3 regions of the Lysinibacillus sp. CTST325 genome follow, and region 3 is predicted to be linked to each of the others. Evidence: riboswitches for the same ligand, from Rfam matches in the RefSeq annotation. Region 3 holds a riboswitch; each other region holds the start of a gene.
What was found. Region 3 has a riboswitch for thiamine pyrophosphate ahead of thiC (phosphomethylpyrimidine synthase ThiC). Riboswitches for the same ligand answer to the same signal wherever they lie in the genome.
Positions count from the first base shown of each region.

Region 1: it holds a riboswitch for thiamine pyrophosphate, as region 3 does, so the genes downstream of both, thiW (energy coupling factor transporter S component ThiW) here and thiC (phosphomethylpyrimidine synthase ThiC) in region 3, are expected to answer to the same signal.
Region 2: it holds a riboswitch for thiamine pyrophosphate, as region 3 does, so the genes downstream of both, ACYQ73_RS06365 (ABC transporter substrate-binding protein) here and thiC (phosphomethylpyrimidine synthase ThiC) in region 3, are expected to answer to the same signal.

Region 1 is NZ_BAAFHO010000001.1:843,224-847,499, reverse strand. Features, by position in the region: gene ACYQ73_RS04235 (MarR family winged helix-turn-helix transcriptional regulator) at 1-258, shown strand, start outside; gene ACYQ73_RS04230 (hypothetical protein) at 489-794, shown strand; gene ACYQ73_RS04225 (EVE domain-containing protein) at 811-1,290, shown strand; gene thiW (energy coupling factor transporter S component ThiW) at 1,371-1,871, opposite strand; TPP riboswitch at 2,019-2,126, opposite strand; gene ACYQ73_RS04215 (hypothetical protein) at 2,129-2,272, opposite strand; gene ACYQ73_RS04210 (MFS transporter) at 2,425-3,621, opposite strand; gene ACYQ73_RS04205 (ABC transporter substrate-binding protein) at 3,776-4,276, opposite strand, start outside.
Region 2 is NZ_BAAFHO010000002.1:187,839-192,114, reverse strand. Features, by position in the region: gene ACYQ73_RS06375 (ABC transporter permease) at 1-631, opposite strand, end outside; gene ACYQ73_RS06370 (thiamine-binding protein) at 631-921, opposite strand; gene ACYQ73_RS06365 (ABC transporter substrate-binding protein) at 923-1,918, opposite strand; TPP riboswitch at 2,092-2,201, opposite strand; gene ACYQ73_RS06360 (TetR/AcrR family transcriptional regulator) at 2,608-3,216, shown strand; gene ACYQ73_RS06355 (MFS transporter) at 3,391-4,276, shown strand, end outside.
Region 3 is NZ_BAAFHO010000018.1:17,263-21,538, forward strand. Features, by position in the region: gene thiC (phosphomethylpyrimidine synthase ThiC) at 1-1,668, opposite strand, end outside; TPP riboswitch at 1,992-2,106, opposite strand; gene ACYQ73_RS25040 (AEC family transporter) at 2,351-3,280, opposite strand; gene ACYQ73_RS25045 (S-layer protein) at 3,675-4,276, shown strand, end outside.

The sequences.
Region 1 (4,276 bases), on a different contig from region 3:
CAGATATTAAAGTTGGATAAAAATAGTGTCCGCTTTTTTATCGATGGTCTAGAAGAAAGAAAGTATGTTTATAGGGAGAAAAATCCAGAAAATAGAAGAGAGAATTTAATATGCCTTACGGAACAGGGTGAAAATTTGGCAGAAGAATTGTTGAAGACCCTTTCGATTTCTGAGAATGAAGTTTTAAATGTACTTTCATTGGAAGAAAAAGAGCAATTGAAAAGCATTTTGACAAAAGTATATGAAAATCGTGAATAGGGTTTAACTTCTTTCGGCAACCTGCTGAAATAGAGGAACTCAGTCTAAGAACGCCACGTCCTGTGGCAACGACTGAGTGACCAACTTCGTGCTGTCGCTTCGCTTTCGCACAAAAAACATTTGCAGGCCTAAGCACAAAGCCTAATCCGGAAGTTAATTATGCCGAGGCATAATTGATAATCTTATTAATAAAAAAGAAAGAGTGATGAGAAATGAAAGCTGTAGAGGTTATGAAGGAGTATTTAAGAAGAGCGCAAGAAGAGGGCCAAGATTTATCTGATATGTATGCAGATCATGGAGAATTAAAAAATTTTAAAGGTGAAATTTTTAAAGGAAGAAAAGAAATACAAAACTTTTACACGTCACCTATGCCAAAAGGCTTTAAATTAACTATCCAAAATATTGAAGGTGATGATACAGAATGTATTGCTACAGTTTCAACTACTTGGGATGGTTTGCCAAACCCAGTGATTTTGGAAGAAAGGTTGATTCTTGAAAAGGAAAAAATAAAATCGTTGGCGATGATTCCAAAATAAAAGGGGACGGAAGCTTATGTCATTATATCCTAATAATAATCCACTTCCTGTGGCTGAAAGGGAGACGAAATATTGGATTGGCGTGGTATCTCTTAATCATGTGCAAAAAGGGGTTGAGGGAGGATTCGGCCAGTTATGCCATGGTAAAGAAAGACCTTTGAAACGAATGACAAAAGGAGATTGGATCATTTATTATTCTCCTAAAAAAAGTCTAGAAGACAATGAGCCTGTTAGAGCATTTACCGCAATTGGAAGAGTAAAGGACGAACGAGTATACGAGTTCCAAATGGCGGAAAATTTTATTCCTTTTAGAAGAGATATAGACTTTTATAAAGAAGCAAAAGCTGTGCCAATAAAAAGAATCTTAGATTATTTAGAATTTGTAGAGGATAAATCGAAATATGGCTATAAATTCAGATTCGGTCATTTTGAAATAAGCAAAAAAGACTTTTTATTAATTGCTCATGAAATGGGATTACCATTGAAGTATGGGTGAATTTGTTTGGAACAAAAAACGTTACTTTCTTGATTAATTGTCATTAAGGAAGTAACGTTTTTAAATTGCTGTAAATCAAGTTATTTAAGCTGAGTGTTAAGGTTAGTTACAAATACTGTCTTACGTAAATTGCTAGCAACGACGATGCCTAACATTGCACCAATAGTACTTGATGTTAAAAAAGCTGGCATGAAAAATAAAGCAGCAACGGATGTCCCCATTAATAAATGTGCGTAAGGTACTGCAATAAATGACGCAATAATACCTGTGCCAAACATTTCACCGACACCTGCTAGCCATTGCTTGCCACTGTATTTATAGGCAAGAGCTGCACACAGAGCGCCAATAACACTGCCAGGTATAGCTAATAATGAGCCTGTGCCTGTTAAAATACGAATAATGGCTGTGACAAAGGCGACCATAACAGTAGGCACTGGTCCAAGAATGATAGCACCGATAACATTAATGGCATGCTGGACAGGGTAGGCACGCGCAATTCCCGTTGGTATTGAAACGAAGGTAGAGCCTGCTACGGCAATTGCTACTAATAAGGCCATGATTGTTAATTTTCGAATTGACATAATTTCCACTCCTTTGAAATGTGAATTTTATAGTTATCGCCGCTAAACTGGAGAGTTCCGCCGGTAAACAAGGGAGTACCGCCGCTAAAACGTGAAAAAGCCGCTTCCTAAAAACAATAGGAAGCGGCCCTGCATTTACATAACAAAAAGCAAGTGTCGCCACTTCCCTCCGCTAGTGTGAACTAGATCAGGTTCAAAGGGTCCGTATATGATCATATACGTCTCAGCCTTTTAAAGACTCCCCTAGTGGTAAGAATTTAACTTCTTTCAGCAGGTGTCCAAACATCTGTACCTGTCGCTATGCTTTCGGTACAAAAGACATCCGCTGAAATAGAGGAACTCAGTCTAAGATCGCCACGTCCTGTGGCAACGACTGAGTGACCAACATCACGTTGGCCCAAAGCCTCCGGCGGATGTCACGGATTTTGAAAGGAATGAATTGTGCTCGCACAATTCAAAATCCGGACGCAATTACGCCAAGGCGAAATTGATTTGTTAGTTTTTCTCATAAATAATGTAGCATACTACTAAAAATAGTCAATAACTTTTCAGACTATTTTGTATCAGGATGCATAAGGTGTGGTGCTTTTTTCATTGTCCAAATTAGGGCAAGGAAGAAACAAGCCATTAAAATAATAGACCCGAATATATAAGGACTGTTCATATTCCAATCGAATAATATACCTGCTAGAGCTGGACCAATCATATTACCAAGACTCATATATGCATTGTTCAGACCTGCTGCAAAGCCTTGTTCATTTTCAGCAAGCTTTGAAATCAGTGTGTTGACAGCTGGACGAATCAATGTCGTAGCTGTAGAGAAGATGGTCGCTACAATTAAAATAAGGGCAAAGCCAGATGCGAATAATATTAAGAAAATCGAAATGGCTGCAATAAATAAATTGACTAACACTACTTTCATTTCGCCGAAGCGATTAAACAGCGGTGTAATAACAAACATCTGCACAACAACACCAAAAGCGCCACCCACAACTAATATGATGGCGATATCAGTAGGTGTGTAATTAAACTTATCTGTAACAAATAATGATAATGTTGTTTGGAAGTTAGCAATCCCGAAAGAGAATACAAGCATGATAACTAGCATGACAAAATAAGGCATTCGGACTGAACGGGCCATCTGCTTTGCAAGATTATCCTGCTTCTGCGCTTTTTTCGCTGTGTTCGGTTTTGTAGCAGGTAATAAAAAGAACGATAAAATAGCTGCTAAGATAGCTGCACATCCAGCAGTATAAAATGGGAAATGCAAACTAACTTTTGAGAGGAATCCACCGATACCTGGTCCAATCATAAAACCAAAGGACATTGCTGCCCCTATCATCCCCATGCCTTTTCCTCGTTCCTCGTACGTTGTGACGTCAGCCACAAATGCCATTATAGGAGGTGCCACAAATGCAGATCCAAGGCCACCTAAAAAGCGTGCCAAGAAGAGCATCCACACATCTGTAGAAAGTCCGAATCCAATTTGTGCAAGTCCTGTTACGATAAGGCCGAAAATAATGAGATTTTTACGACCGTATTGATCGGAAAGATTCCCAGCAATTGGAGAAAATACGAATTGTGCTAAGGCGAACGTTGCAATCAACATGCCAAGTATTTGTCCTGCAGCACCAAATAGTTTTAAATACTCAGGCATGACAGGAATAATAATTCCGATACTCCCCATTGCGATAAACATATTAAACATTAAAATATACAAAGCCGCCTTATTAGACTTCTGCTGGGTCATCGAATACCCCCTTCTTTAATCAAATATACTACAGTCTACCACAAGGCTTGTACGTTTGCTATTGACTATAAGTCTGAAATAGACCCCGAAGCTTATTTCCAGCTATACAACCAAAAAGCTGTTCTCAATTAACTCGAGAACAGCTTCAAATGGTTTATCGAATACTCATTTTAAATTCTAAAAACAGCTCATTGTATTTACCTAAATAATCAGGGCCTAAGTTTTTATAAACTTCTAATGTTTTACGCTGTTCTTCAGAAGGATAGAAGCGCTTATCAGATACAACTTCTTTATCCATTAATTTCATCGCTGCAATATTAGGGGTAGAATAGCCTACATAATCAGCGTTTTGAGCACCTGATTCAGCTTTCAACATAAAATTAATGAAGGCATGTGCACCATCAATATTTTTTGATGTTTTTGGGATAACCATATTGTCAAACCATAAGTTTGAGCCTTCTTTTGGTACAGCGAAGTCTAAATCTTCATTTTCAGACAGCATGTCTGCTGCTTGACCAGACCAAGTGAGTGCCACAGCAGCTTCATTATTAACCATCAGCGGTGTAATTTCATCCCCGATAATGGCTTTAACATTTGGCGCCAATGTAATTAGTTTATCAGTAGCTTTACGCAACTCCTGGTCATTTAAAGAGTT
Region 2 (4,276 bases), on a different contig from region 3:
ATTGTGCCAATGTCATATAGACACCAATCCCCATTTTCGCACCTAACCATTCCGCTATGACAGCCCCCATAACGCTATACGTTGCCGCAATCTTAATGCCTGAAAAAATCGCTGGGTACGCATAGGGCCATTCAAGCTTCCAAAAGGTTTGTGCTTTCGTTGCCCCAATCATTTGGAAATAATGCTTCAGCTCAGGTGAGGTTTGACGGAAGCCATCCATTGCTGAAATAACAATTGGGAAAAAGCACACAAGACAAATAATAATGAGCTTTGGCAATAAACCAAAGCCAAACCAAATGATTAAGAGCGGTGCTAGGACGAGCACAGGGACATTTTGTGACATAATAAGAATAGGATAAAATAGCTCCCGCACAAACGTAAAACGATGTAATAGCACGGCAACAGTTAACCCGCACAATATTCCAATGGCAAGTCCTAGAAGTGCTAACTGAACAGTCGCTAACGCATGCGGCACAAATGTCTCATACGTTTGAAAGCCTTCTTTCAAAATGGCACTTGGTGTAGGCAATAGCCAATGTGGCACATCTGCAAAACGAACAATTAGTTCCCATATGAATAAGAGGAAGGCGATAAAAATTATCGTCCTTCCTTGTTTAACAGCTTGCTTCATCACTGGTATTTCTCCGTTAACGTATCCATTGTAATACCTGATGGCTGATATAAAATTTTCACCTGCGTAATGACATTGATCGCGCCAAGTTCAATCATCTTGTCATTCATTTTTTCAATGATTTGTAGTAAAGTCGATAGCTCACCCTCCATTGTCGTTTCTAACGGATGAACTTCATATTTCACCCCTGATGCGTCGATAACCGCAATCGCTGCATCGACAAATGGGATCACATCTTCATATTTTTCAGTTTTCGGGATAATTTGTACACTTATTAATGAGTTTGCCATACTACTTCGTCTCCTTTTTTGGTAAAAAGTCGTTTGTAAATGCTTGTTTTGCGTTAAATTCGCCCTCTAAAACTTTGTTGTCTGTCATCCATTTCGCGTAGTTTTCCCAAACAGATAGCTTTTGCTCGCCCCATTGTGCAGCGTCGTCTTGATACTTATCCGCTAGCCATTCCTGACTTTTATGGACAAGGTTCTTATCTAAATCAGGTACCGCTTCTAGTAAAATATCAGCCGCTTCATTCGGGTGACTGATCGCATATTCATAGCCCTTTGCTGCAGCAGCGACAAATGCTTTTACCGTCTCAGGATCATCCTTAATCATTTTTTCATTTGTAGCGAGTACAGGTGTGTAATAATCTAACTGATCACTATAATCTGTTAAATATAGCATGTTTAGTTTTTCGCCACGCAGTTCGGCTTCAATACCTGTCCAAGCATAATAAATCCACGCAAAATCAATATCTTTTTTCATCATTGTGAAGAAGTCTAAATCGCCTGCATTGACAATATCTAACTTATTAATATCTGCCTTTTTTGATTGCATTAGTGATTGCAGTACTGCCTTTTCAAGTGGTGCACCCCAGCCACCGTATGTTTTACCTTCAAAATCCTTAGGTGACGTGATGCCTTTGGATGCAATGGACGCGAAGCCAGAAGTATTATGTTGAATAATCGCCGCGATCGATACTAAAGGTACATCTTGCACACGTGCCTGTGTAATCCCTTCCTGATAGCTGACGCCAAACTGAGCCTTCCCAGACGCCACAAGCTGATCTGCACCCGCTTCGCCAGGTAATAAAATATCGACATCTAAGCCCCGTTCCTTAAAGTAGCCAAGTTTTTTCGCTACATATAAACCTGTATGATTTGTATTCGGTGTCCAATCAAGAACAACTGATACTTTCGTTAATCCCTTATTATCCTTTTTAGTCTCTTTTTCGCTACAGCCCACTAAAGTTAAAAGTGCAGCCATAAGGACCAATAACCATTTTTTCATGCTGAATCCTCCAAGTAAGTAGTGTGAAAGTGTTCATGAATGAATGTTTTTACAAGAAGAAACCATTCACGGTCTGTTTACACGTAAGGTATGTGCATGCAACAAAAGTCTGAAAACATAAAAAACGCCTAGGATTCCTCCCAGACGTTTTGTTATCAATATCAAAAACTTTTACTTTTTGAATAGATGTTCCCTACGCTGGTACGAGCCAAATCAGGTTCAAAGGGTTAGCGTCTATCGGACACAATCTCAGCTGGCAACACCAGCCCCCCTACATTCTTTCCATATGAACTTTTCGTGATTATTATACCCATATCTATTTGGAAATGACAAGGCTCTGTTTGCAAATAGCGCTGAATTATTATTTTATAGCCTTATTTCTAATCCTTTTTTTGAAATATATTTTTCATTCACACCAAATAACTGCTATGGCGCTTCCTTTGTAAAACGTACTTTAGGAGAGCTAGATAATATTTTCAGACTCCATTGAAATAGAGGCTTCATGCTTAAAATGTCAGTTCTACTTTTTTTAAAGACTCAATTTTAAAGAATAATATCCCTTCATTTAAGGAATTCCATTATAGCTAACTATAAAATTCAAAAAATCCCATCAATATATTGACAATGGAAACAAATTACAATAAAATTTGATTGATTAATCAATCATTTATTATGAAAGGAATATCTAAATGGAGACTAAACTTACTAATGATGAAAAAAAGAAAAGAAAAAGATCTACTATCCTGAACGCCGCCATTAAATTATATAGTGAGAATGGTTTTGCAGAGACAAAAGTTGCCGAAATAGCAAAGGAAGCTGGTGTTAGTTTTGGTACCGTATTTACATATTTTGATTCAAAAGAAGTACTTTATGAAGTAGCTATTTTGGAACCCTTGGAAGAAATCAAACCGTATTTTATCGAGATAGAAAAACACTTTAAAGGTGAGCCTCTTACAGTTATTAAGGAAATGATAGATTGTCATGTACAACTTTTTGCAATGAGAATTGAATTTCTACGCCTAATTCAGCAGGTTCTTGCAAGACCTGAACGGTTTCCGAAGCTTTATAAAGAACTAGATGATTTTGCAAAATTATTTAAGGCCTCTATTTATCCGATTATTGAATCAGGACAAAGGCTTGGTTCCTTTTATGAAGAATCACCTTCATTAATTGCTGAATCATACTTATCCATCTTAAACGGAATGCGTTTAACGTTTATTGATGAATATACAAACGAGACGCGGAAGGATATATCGAGACAAGCACTGAGATTATTTGGGCCTATCGCTAATAAATAAGCTCCTCCCCCTTTGCCCGGCCATCACTTGTAGATAATAAGGTTAAACAAGTTAAACATAAAAGAGAGTCAAAGAGACACTTCCTAATAGGATAATCAATAGATAACCCCCAACTGAGACACCTGAAGATTCTATCGGAAATAGTTCATATTTAATATATTTAGGAGTGATTATATGAAATTGAGAGATATCCATCCCAACATCAAACTTCGCCTAGTCATGCAATTTCTAGGCGGTCTTATTTCTATGGCTGTTATACCTTTTCTGGCAATTTATTTTACTCAAAATATCGGAGCTACTAAAACGGGTATTATTCTTATAATAATAGTGATTAGCGGAGTTATTGGAGGGGTTATCGGAGGACATGTTTCAGATAAAATTGGGCGAAAAAAAATAATGATTTATACTGAAATTGGTTTATTACTTTCGTATCTGTTTATAGCACTTTGTAATTCTCCTTGGTTTAACCTTCCTTATATTTCTGCGGCATTCTTCATCATCACTATGTTTTGCGGAGGGATGTTTCAGCCAGCCGCACAAGCTATGATGATTGATGTTACTAATTCCGAATCGAGAAAGCTTGTATTTACAATTAGCTACTGGTTGGGAAATTTATCAACCGCAATTGGAGGAATCATGGGGGCATTTCTTTTTAAAAACTACTTATTTGAACTATTTATTGGGATTTCACTTATCTCTTTATTATCTGTATTCGTGACTATTTTCTTCATCTCAGAAACCTATTCACCAGAACCTTCACCTAAGTCTTCTCTTCATAAGAAAAAATTTTTACCAGTAGAGTTGTTTCAAACTTACTCAACCGTTTTAAAAGATAAGCTGTTTATGTTTTATATTTTAGGAGCAATCTTGATCTTTACATTGGAACAGTCTTTATCCAACTATATTGGGATTCGCCTTGAAAAAGATATACCCCAACAGTCAGCTTCATTGTTTGGCATAGATTTCATCGTAGACGGCACTAAAATGCTTGGATTTCTCCGAACAGAGAATACTATTCTTGTAGTTCTCCTATCAAGTATTGTATTATTCTTATTTAAAA
Region 3 (4,276 bases):
ATCTTGTGAGATTCTCATACTACAAAACTTAGGTCCACACATTGAACAGAAGTGCGCAGTTTTCGCTCCTTCTGCAGGCAATGTTTCATCATGGTATTCGACTGCACGCTCTGGATCTAACGAAAGATTGAATTGATCGCGCCAGCGGAATTCAAATCGTGCCTTAGATAGTGCATCGTCACGCTGCTGTGCTCCCGGATGCCCTTTCGCTAAATCTGCCGCGTGTGCAGCAATTTTATACGTAATAACCCCTACACGAACATCCTCACGATTTGGTAAGCCGAGATGCTCTTTAGGCGTCACGTAACATAGCATTGCCGTACCATACCAACCTATCATCGCAGCACCAATAGCCGATGTAATATGGTCGTAGCCAGGAGCAATATCTGTTGTCAACGGCCCTAAAGTATAGAAAGGAGCTTCTTTACATACCTCTAACTGCTTATCCATATTTTCTTTAATAAGATGCATTGGCACATGCCCTGGTCCTTCTACCATCACCTGGACATCATGCTTCCAGGCAATTTGCGTTAATTCCCCTAGCGTTTCTAGCTCCGCAAACTGAGCCTCATCATTTGCATCTGCAATAGAACCAGGACGTAAACCATCACCTAAAGAGAAGGCAACATCATAGGTTTTCATAATTTCGCAGATTTCTTCAAAATGAGTATATAAGAAGCTCTCTTGATGGTGATATAAACACCATTGCGCCATAATCGAGCCTCCTCGAGACACTATGCCTGTTACGCGATTAGCCGTTAATGGCACATAGCGTAGCAATACCCCTGCATGAATCGTGAAGTAATCTACACCTTGCTCAGCCTGTTCGATTAACGTATCACGATACACTTCCCACGTTAAATCCTCTGCCACACCATTTACTTTTTCTAGCGCTTGATAAATCGGTACCGTTCCTACTGGCACCGCGGCGTTACGGATAATCCATTCACGTGTCGTATGAATATGCTTACCAGTAGATAAATCCATAATGTTATCGGCACCCCAGCGTGTAGCCCACGTCATTTTTTCTACCTCTTCTGCAATAGAAGATGACACCGCTGAATTTCCAATATTGGCGTTAATTTTTACGTGGAAGTTACGCCCAATAATCATCGGCTCTGCCTCAGGGTGATTAATATTAGATGGCAAAATAGCACGGCCTGCCGCGATCTCTGAGCGCACAAATTCTGGGTCCATATTTTCGCGTATCGCTACAAATTCCATTTCTGGAGTAATAATTCCCTTTCGTGCATAGTGAAGCTGTGTTACATTTTTACCTTTCTTTGCACGTAAAGGCTTTCTAGATAATTCCGGAAAAACATTTTCATTCATTCGTGGATCATCAGCTTTGCGGAATCCATTATCTTCTGGCTTAATAGTACGGCCTTCATATTCTTCAACGTCACCGCGTTCTTTGATCCATGCACTACATAAAGCTGGCAATCCTTTCGTAATATCCACCTTATACGCAGGATCGGTGTAAGGGCCACTCGTATCATAAACACGTACTGGTGCATTTTCCTCTTCACCAAAGCTTCCTGTCGTTGGACTTAGAGCAATTTCACGCATTGGCACTAAAATATCTGATCGAGATCCTTCTACGTAAACTTTTTTACTTCCTTCAAAACTAGACATAATCGTAATATTCTTGTCGCTAACTGTTGTCATAAACTACTTCGCTCCCTTTTTCATTTATACAAGGACCGAATCTAGCTCACCCCAACAGAAAATCAATTTCGCCTTGGCGTAATTGCGTCCGGATTTTGAATTGTGCCCGCACAATTCATTCCTTTGAAAATCCGTGACATCCGCCGGAGGCTTTGTCTTCATTCAGCAGGTGTTTGACGCCCACTGATAAGGAATCTTAACCGCATTCATCTCATCACCTTCAAAGATAGGACTTTTTCGCTGAATGAAGACAAAAGCCGAATCCAAAAAGTTTTGGATCCGGCTAAGAATGTAAAGGTTTAGTTATTGCAAATAACATTGAGTGCAATAATGGTTAACTTTCCCACGCTGGTATGAGCCAGATCAGGTCCAAAGGGTCAAGAAACTTCTATGCGTCTCCCTCTCAGCCTGACTCATCAGACTCCCCTAGTTAATACTATTAAGTTTGATGCTAGTGTAGCAGATATTGTTAAGAGATGGAAGCTTCATTTGATTATTTTTGGCTTATTCACCAAGAGTCAGCGTCAGATGAGACTCTGGAGCGCACGCATGCGAAGCAGCTCAACATTTGATGAATTCATTTTTATATGAATCCATTGAAGATTTATCGGAACAAAATCTTGTTTTATCGGAACAATTTCAGTTTTTATCAACTATGGGCAATCAAATGAGCGCCCAACCGTTAGGTAAACAACAGCTCCGCTACGTAAATCACAATCGTCACTGTAATACAGCTCACCATCGTTGAAAATAAAACTGTTTGTGCAGCAGTTGCCGATTCGACGTCATATTCTAATGCCAAACTAGAGCTATTTCGCGATGTCGGGAACGAACTAGCTATAAAAAGTGATTGTGCCACGACACCGTCAAGACCAAGCGCAAAAATGATAAGCAATGCTACGGCTGGTCCTATGACTAGTCGTGTAAAACAGCTAATGAATACCATCTTATTGAACATGGATTTGATTTCAAGCTGTGATAGTTGTGCCCCTAAAGTTATTAATGCTACAGCGATAAAGCCATCTGCCACATGGTCTATCGGAATTCTTACAAACTGCGGAATAGAGATATTAAAATAGTTCATTGCAACACCAATAATAAGTGCATGAATAATAGGCATTTTGAGGAAGTCTTTCACAATAGACATGCCCGATTTTGTTGAAGAAATTAAATTGTACAAGCCGTAAGTATAGGTCGTCATATTTTGAAATATAACGAGAATGACCTGAATCGCTACTCCAATCGGCTGGGTCACAAAAATCATTTGTGCAACTGGAATTCCATAGTTACCCGAATTAATTAGGACAACACTATTTTTAAACACCGCAGCCTCTGTTTTTACTAAGCCGAGTCCCTTTGCTAGAAAGTGACTAAGCACCATTTGGCTTCCGATAAAGAGTAGAATAAATAATGCAACTTCCCCAAGCACAGACAGCTCTATACTCGTTTCATATATATTCACAAAAACTGCTGCTGGCATGAAGCAATATGTAATAAGTTGAGATAACGCCTTTAAATTAAAGCGAAATTTCTTTTGTAAAACTGCACCAAGTACTAGAAGCACTAAAATTGGAGCTACAATTTTAAAAAAAATCATACCGAGATACACCATAGTGATGTCCCCCTTCCCTCTCCTATAGTAGTGCTGTTTTTATGCTTGGTCAATGTACTTCAAAGTTAACTCACCACTCATATCAAGGCATTTTTTCTGAACATATGGAACAATGCAGTGTCTTTAACAAGATGGTCAAAGTTATCTTTTGGAAAGTTATAGCGCTTGAAAAGAGCGCGATTTCCGCACCAAACTACCTAGTTTCGTACAAAAAAAACTGTCACTTCGCTTTCAGATTTTCTGAAATAATTAAGGATTCTTAAAAACGAACGATACAGAAAAAGGGACTACCTTTCATTTAAGTAAAATAAATAGTAAAATATACCCTTTATGTACTAAATCAGAGAAATATATGATATATTATCCATTAAATACGATGATCGGAGTGACTAAAATGAAGAATAAAGTATTAACGACTTTTATGGCAACTGCTATTACAGCAACCCTAGTATCGCCAATGTCAACTGCAGATGCTGCTTCAAATCATTCATCTTTAAACCACTCAATTCAACTTGATGGGCAGGTAGCTGCAGCCAAAGCAAAGGGACAAACGGTTACCATTAACAACGTCACTAAAGAGAAAGTACTTACATCCAATGGCCAATTTAAAATTAGTCAATCGCTGCAACCTCTCTTTAAAACAGCAAATAGCACTGCATTGAAGAATGCCCAAGCTACAATTGTGGTAAAAAACGGCGAAATTACGAGCATTACAGAACTAACATTAACTAAAGCTGGCACTGACAAAAAAGCGGTATATTTTGATGGTGGTGACGCACAGATTGAAGGAAGCCTAACTGTAAATGCGGATTATGTAAAAGTTCAAAATGTAAATATTAAAGATGAGCTTATTGTAACTAATCGTGTAAAGAAGGCCATTACATTTGATAACGTTGTTATTGGGGATACAATTACTTTTAAGCCTTTATTGACTAGAAATATTAATTGGTTAAATGTTTCCCTAAAAGATATTAAATCTCCAAACATTAACTTGGA